2 regions of the Stenotrophomonas sp. YJH_SMC_120 genome follow, and region 1 is predicted to be linked to the other one. Evidence: riboswitches for the same ligand, from Rfam matches in the RefSeq annotation. Region 1 holds a riboswitch; the other holds the start of a gene.
The links. A riboswitch is a leader RNA that binds a small molecule or an ion and turns the genes downstream of it on or off. The one in region 1 is predicted to bind glycine.
Positions count from the first base shown of each region.

Region 2: another riboswitch for glycine. It lies ahead of AC5P60_RS14705 (trimeric intracellular cation channel family protein); the one in region 1 lies ahead of gcvP (aminomethyl-transferring glycine dehydrogenase).

Region 1 is NZ_JCAFRY010000025.1:46,527-49,905, forward strand. It holds gene gcvP (aminomethyl-transferring glycine dehydrogenase) at 1-1,631, opposite strand, end outside; glycine riboswitch at 1,694-1,796, opposite strand; gene AC5P60_RS19640 (multidrug effflux MFS transporter) at 2,096-3,322, shown strand.
Region 2 is NZ_JCAFRY010000012.1:93,450-96,828, reverse strand. It holds gene AC5P60_RS14710 (3-deoxy-7-phosphoheptulonate synthase) at 1-632, shown strand, start outside; gene AC5P60_RS14705 (trimeric intracellular cation channel family protein) at 801-1,418, opposite strand; glycine riboswitch at 1,503-1,606, opposite strand; glycine riboswitch at 1,620-1,709, opposite strand; gene AC5P60_RS14700 (GIY-YIG nuclease family protein) at 1,750-2,025, shown strand; gene AC5P60_RS14695 (nuclear transport factor 2 family protein) at 2,097-2,528, shown strand; gene AC5P60_RS14690 (hypothetical protein) at 2,534-2,989, shown strand; gene AC5P60_RS14685 (NAD(P)/FAD-dependent oxidoreductase) at 3,081-3,379, opposite strand, start outside.

The DNA.
Region 1 (3,379 bases):
TCGATCAGTTCCTTGTAGCCCAGCGCCTGGTCGGCCGGCACCAGCGGGTGGATCTGCGAGAACTCCGGCCAGGTCACCGGGATCATCTCGGCGGTGGCGTTGAGCTTCATGGTGCACGAACCCAGCGGGATCATCGTGCGGTCCATCGCCAGGTCCTTGTCGGCCAGCGAACGCAGGTAGCGCAGCAGTTCGTGCTCGCTGTGGTGGGTGTTGAACACCGGGTGGGTCAGGAACGCGGACTGGCGCAGCAGGCCGGCCGGCAGCGCGTCGGCGGTGCTGGCATCCAGTGCGTCGACGTCCAGCGAGGCACCGAACACCGCAGCCACGGCGACGATGTCGGCGCGGGTGGTGGTCTCGTCCAGGCTGATGCCGACCGAGTCGCTGTCGATCGCGCGCAGGTTGTAACCGGCGGCGCGTGCCTTGGCATGGATTTCATCGGCATGCACGCCGGTGACGTGCAGGGTGTCGAAGAAGTCGCCACCGACCTGCACGCCGGCATTGCGCAGCGCTGCGGCCAGGATCGAGGCCAGTCGATGGGTGCGGCGGGCAATGCGGATCAGGCCTTCCGGGCCGTGGTAAACGGCGTACATCGAGGCCATCACCGCCAGCAGCACCTGCGCGGTACAGATGTTGGAGGTGGCCTTCTCGCGGCGGATGTGCTGTTCGCGGGTCTGCAGGGTCAGGCGGTAGGCCGGGTTGCCCTGGGCATCGATCGAAACGCCGATCAGGCGGCCCGGCATCGAGCGCTTGTAGGCGTCACGGCAGGCCATGAAGGCGGCGTGCGGGCCACCGAAACCGAACGGCACGCCGAAACGCTGGCTGTTGCCGACAACGATGTCCGCGCCCCATTCGCCCGGGGCAGCCAGCAGGGTCAGGGCCAGCAGGTCGGTGGCCACGGCCACCAGGCCGCCGCGTGCGTGCACGGCATCGACCAGCGCCTTGTAGTCGCCGACCTGGCCGAAGGTGTCCGGATACTGCAGCAGCAGGCCGAACGCTTCCGCTTCCAGTGCTTCGGCCGGGGTGCCGACGCGCAGCACGATGCCCATGGGCTCGGCGCGGGTACGCAGCAGTTCCAGGGTCTGCGGGTGCACGGCGTCGTGCACGAAGAAGGTGTCCGACTTCGACTTGGCCGAACGCTTGGCCAGGGTCATCGCTTCGGCGGCGGCGGTGGCTTCGTCCAGCAGCGAGGCGTTGGCGATTTCCATGCCGGTCAGGTCGGCGCACAGGGTCTGGAAGTTGATCAGCGCTTCCATGCGGCCCTGCGAGATTTCCGCCTGGTACGGGGTGTAGGCGGTGTACCACGCCGGGTTTTCCAGGATGTTGCGCAGGATCACGTTCGGCGTGTGGGTACCGTAGTAACCCTGGCCGATGAAGCTGCGCAGCACGGTGTTCTTGTCGGCGATCGCACGGATCTTCGCCAGTGCCTGCACTTCGGTCATCGACTCCGGCAGTGCCAGCGGTGCCGGCGACTTGATCTTGGCCGGCACGATGGCGTCGGTCATCGCATCCAGCGACGCGTGGCCGACGACGTCGAGCATCTGCGCGATCTCGGCGTCGTTGGGGCCGATGTGGCGCTCGACGAACGCGTTGTGGTGCTCGAGCTCACGCAGGGAAGGGGTGTTCTGGGACATGGCGAAGGATCCGTCAGGAAAGGGCACACGCACGGGCACAAGCCGCCGGTCGGCGGTCTGCGGGGCGCCCCTCTGTCCTTTTGCCTGAGAGTTTAAAAGCGCGGCGGACCGCAGCTTCGTGCCCCTTCGGCGCCGGATCGAACCGGTCTCTCCAGAGTTGTGTTACGGGTGGTATCGGGCCTGAGCGATTACGGGCGTTGCGCCTTCGGCAGCGGTGTTCCGCTTCTCCCACCGTGTTGCCCGCCGATTATAGCCCGTTGCGGGCGCGGCGGCCGCCTTCGGTCCTGGAGGCCGCGCCTGAATGGCCGATGGCCCGTCCGTGCGTTTTGTGCACTGCTGCATGGCATCAGGTGCAATCCCCACCTATGATGGGCGGATACCCGAATTCATCTGGCGCCGTCCCTGCTGCAGGGGACCTGCGCCCGCCGTGCGTGCCGCGCATGGCCCTGCCGGACGCCTTTCCCATGACCGCCGCTGTTGCTCCCTCCACCCGCCGCATGGCCCTGCTGCTCGCCGGCCTGGCCATGTTCGGTCCGTTCTCGATCGACACCATCTTCCCGGCGTTCCCGCAGCTGGCCCAGCGCCTGGCGGTGGACGAGGTGGCGGTGCAGCAGACCATCAGCGTGTACCTGCTGTTCTACGGCCTGATGAGCCTTGCGCACGGCCCGCTGTCCGATGCCTGGGGCCGCAAGCGGGTGATCCTCGGTGGCCTGATGGTGTTCGTCGGCGCTTCGGTCGGCTGCGCGCTGTCCACCGACCTGACCACGCTGCTGGCGTTCCGTGCGCTGCAGGGCCTGTCAGCAGGCGTCGGCATGATCGTCGGCCGCGCGGTGATCCGCGACCTGTACCACGGACACGACGCGCAGCGTCTGATGAGCCAGGTATCGATGCTGTTCGGCATCGCTCCGGCCATCGCACCGATCATTGGCGGCTGGATCCTGCTCAGTGGCGCCGGCTGGCCACTGATTTTCTGGTTCCTGGTGGTGTTTGCGCTGCTCCTGCTGGCGGCCACTGCACGCTACCTGCCGGAAACCCATCCGGTGGAGGCACGGGTGCCGTTGTCGCCGCGCGTGCTGCTGCGTGATTACGTGCGAATCGGTTTCAACCCGCGGTTTCTGCGCCTGGCGCTGGCCGGCAGCATCGGTTTCGGCGGCATTTTCCTGTACATCTCCTCGGCGCCGGTGTTCGTGATGCAGCACCTGCATCTGGGCGAGGGTGGTTTTGCCTGGCTGTTCATCCCCACCATCGGCGGCATGACCACCGGCTCGTTCCTGTCCGGGCGCATGGCCGGGCACACCACGCCCACCCGCCAGGTGTCCATTGGTTTCGGCCTGTGTGCGCTGTCGGTGCTGCTGAATGTCGGCTACGTGGCGCTGTCGCCACAGTTCGTGCTGCCATGGGCGGTACTGCCGATCTTCCTGGGCGGCATGGGCATGGCATTGATCTTCCCGATCCTGGCGCTGGCGGTGCTGGACATGTACCCGCACCAGCGCGGCCTGGCCTCGTCGCTGCAGGCCTTCGTGCAGCTGATGATCAGCACGGTGGTGGCCGGCGTGGTGTCGCCGCTGCTCAGTGCCAGCCCGCTGCACCTGGCGCTGGGGCAGGCCGCGTTCTTCGCCGCCGGCTTCGTGTTCTGGTACTGGGAACACCAGCGTGAACGCGCGGCACAGGCGGCCTGCACGGGCCATTGAGCAGCGCGCAGGGGTAGGGCCGGCCGCTTTGCCCGCAACGCTTGCGAAGAGGAACGA
Region 2 (3,379 bases), on a different contig from region 1:
TCTCGCCGCAATACATCGCCGATCTGGTGGCCTGGGGCGCCATTGGTGCGCGCACCACCGAAAGCCAGGTGCACCGCGAACTGGCCTCGGGTCTGTCGTGCCCGGTCGGCTTCAAGAACGGCACCGATGGCAACGTGAAGATCGCCGCCGACGCGGTGGGTGCGGCCTCCAATCCGCATCACTTCCTGTCGGTCACCAAGCAGGGCGGCACCGCCATCGTTTCGACCACTGGCAACCCGGATTGCCATGTGATCCTGCGCGGCGGCAAGCAGCCGAACTACGATGCAGGCAGTGTCGCCGAGGCCTGCCAGGCGCTGGCCAAGGCCAAGCTGCCGACGCGCCTGATGATCGACGCCAGCCATGCCAACAGCCTGAAGAACCCGGACAACCAGCCGAAGGTGATCGAGGACATCGCCGTTCAGTTGGAAGACGGTGAACAGCGCATCGTCGGTGTGATGATCGAGAGCCATCTGGTCGGTGGTCGCCAGGAACTGGTGGAAGGCCAACCGCTGGTCTACGGGCAGAGCATCACCGATGGCTGCATCGACTGGGACACCACCGTGACGGTGCTGGAGCGACTGGCCGCGGCCGTGCGCGCCCGTCGCGACGTGAAGGTGTCCGAAGCCGCTTGAGTGCGGCACGTGTGTGGATGGCGGCCAGCGCCTGCGGGGGTGCGGCCGCGATCAGGGCCGGTCGGAGTTGGAGTCCGGCCCATCTGCACCGGCGATGCGCCTGGCGCTGCGCATGAGCGACAGCGCCAGGTACATCGCCGGGGTGGTGCGGATTCCGCCGCGCGAACCTCAATGCACTTCGTCGTGGTACACGAACTTCGGCATTTCCCAGCGGTAGTGGATCGCCAGCAGGCGCAGCGCGAAGCCGCCGCCGAGGCAGCACAGGATCGCGGTGGCGTCGGCCACGCCCCAGTGCAGCAGCAACAGGTAGGCCGCGCCGGTCAGCAGCGCGATGATCGCGTACAGCTCCTTCTGGAAGATCAGCGGCACCTCGTTGCAGAGGATGTCGCGCAGCACGCCGCCGAACGCGCCGGTCAGCATGCCGGCGATCAGCACGATCGGCATCGCATGGCCGGCTTCGCGCGCGATCGAGCAGCCGATCAGGGTGAAGGCGATCAGGCCCAGCCCGTCGAGGACCAGGAAGGTGCGGCGGAAGTGGTGCATCCAGCGTGCGACCCAGGTGGCGATCAGCGCCGCGCACACGGTGAAGCCCAGGTACTCGGGATGCTTCACCCAGCCCAGCGGATAGTGGCCGAGCAGGATGTCGCGCAGTGAACCACCACCGAGGGCGGTGACGCAGGCGATCATGACCACGCCGAACAGGTCCATGCGGCGGCGGCCGGCGGACAGTGCGCCGGTCATGGCTTCGGCGGAAATGGCGATCAGGTAGATGATGGACAGCAGCATTGGGCAGGCTCCGGGCGCGGTGGGGCCGGCCATGCGCGACTACCGCCACTGCCTGCGCAATGACGGGATGACGATGACCGGTGCCGCTCCCGCTGTCCTTTTGCCTGAGAGTTCAGCGGCATGGGCCGCGTGCCCCTTCGGCGGATCGTCGCGGGCGTGCCCGGTGACCTCTCTCCAGCTCGGCGAGTCGAATGCATGGTTGGTGGGATTCCAGCCCACCGGCCTGAGCGATCATGGGAGCCTGCGCCTTCGGCGGGCGCCAGCGCGGCGCCTCTCTCCTGCATTCGAGCGCCAGTATATCCGCTGCAGTGCAGCACGGCATAATCCGGGCATGGCCCCGTCCCTCCGCCCGTGGTTCCTGTACCTGCTCGAATGTCGCGATGGCAGCTATTACGCCGGCATCAGCACCGACGTGGACGCGCGTTTCGCCGCCCACCAGGCTGGCAAGGGCGCGCGCTACACCCGGGCCCGGCCGCCGCTGCGGGTGCTGGCCGTGCGCGAGTACCCGGACCGGGCCGCCGCCTCGCGGGCCGAATGGCAGCTCAAGCAGCTGCCGCGCGAGCGCAAGCTGGCGTGGTTGCAGGCGGTGGATGCTGGGTCCCTGTAGATCCATGGCATACATGGATGCCTCTGTGCCGCCATGCGATGATCGCCCAGCCCTCAGCGCTGGAGACCCGGATGTCCACCGTCGCCCTGTTGTTCGCTCTCTCTGCGTCAACCAGTCCCGCTGCCGACCCGGCCACCCTCGCGGCCATCGAAGCCACCTGCCATGACTACGTCGACGGCCAGCTGGAGGCCGACCCGCAGCGCGTCGCCCGCTCCCTGCACCCGGACCTGGCCAAGCGCGCGGTCCTCGGCGATACGCCCGACGAGCGGCTGGGCCTGCGCCGCATGTCGAAGGAAGAACTGGTCTCGTTGACGAAGCAGGGCGCGTTGAAGACCCCGAAGGATCAATGGGACCGCCGCTGCACGGTGCTGGACGTGACCGGCAATGCCGCCTCGGTGCGATTGGAAACGCCGTGGTTCGTCGATTACTTCCACATGGGGCGCTTCGACCAGCGCTGGGTCATCGTCAACGCGTTGTGGTACCCGAAACCGAAGGCGAAGTGAGCACGATGCGTGCCGCCGGTAAGGCATGGGTCTCCGTCGTCGTACTGGCCGCCGGCATCGCACTGCTGCCTGGCCTGCTGTACCTGCTCGGGCTTGCCCTGGTGGGCGGTTGGCCGAAGCCAGCAGACCGTGCGCCCAGTGGTGTGGCTGCGTGCAGCAGTGAACCGCGAACAGGATCTCAGCCGATGAATCCCTGGTGTTTCGCCGCGCAGTTCTTCGACGACGACGCGATGAAGAAGAAGGTGCCAGAGGTGGAACGGGAGGCGTTCTGGATTGCCCGCCGCCATCTTTGGCGGCAGCCACGGCACGACATGCTGCGCTGGCATCTGAGCAGCACGGCACTGACGATCTGGATTACCCGCAACTGGAGTGCCGCGCAGATTGCCGACACCGCAAGGAAGGAGGACTTCTGCCGCGCATGGTCGAAACGGCGGGTGCCCGGCGGCCCGATGAAGCGGTAGATCCACGCCATGCATGGATGATGTTGACGGAGTCAGAGCCCTTTCCTGCGGAGAGGGGACGGACCGCGCGGCAGCCGGCCAGCGGCCGGCACTACCGTCGGGGTCGCCGGTCTTCCTGGTCATCACCGAAGATGATGCGCGCGCTGCGCTGGTAGCTCCAGTACGCCACGGCCCAGTTCAGCAGCACTACGATGCGGTTGCGGAAGCCGATCAGGAAGAACACGTGCGCGGCCAGCCAGAACCACCAGGCCAGCACGCCCGACAGCTGCAGCCGCCCCAGGTGCACGATCGCGGCCATGCGACCGATGGTGGCCAGGTTGCCGTAGTCGGCGTACTTGAACGGGCCGGGCTCGGGCTTGCCGTGCAGGCGTGCGCGGATCACCTCGGCCA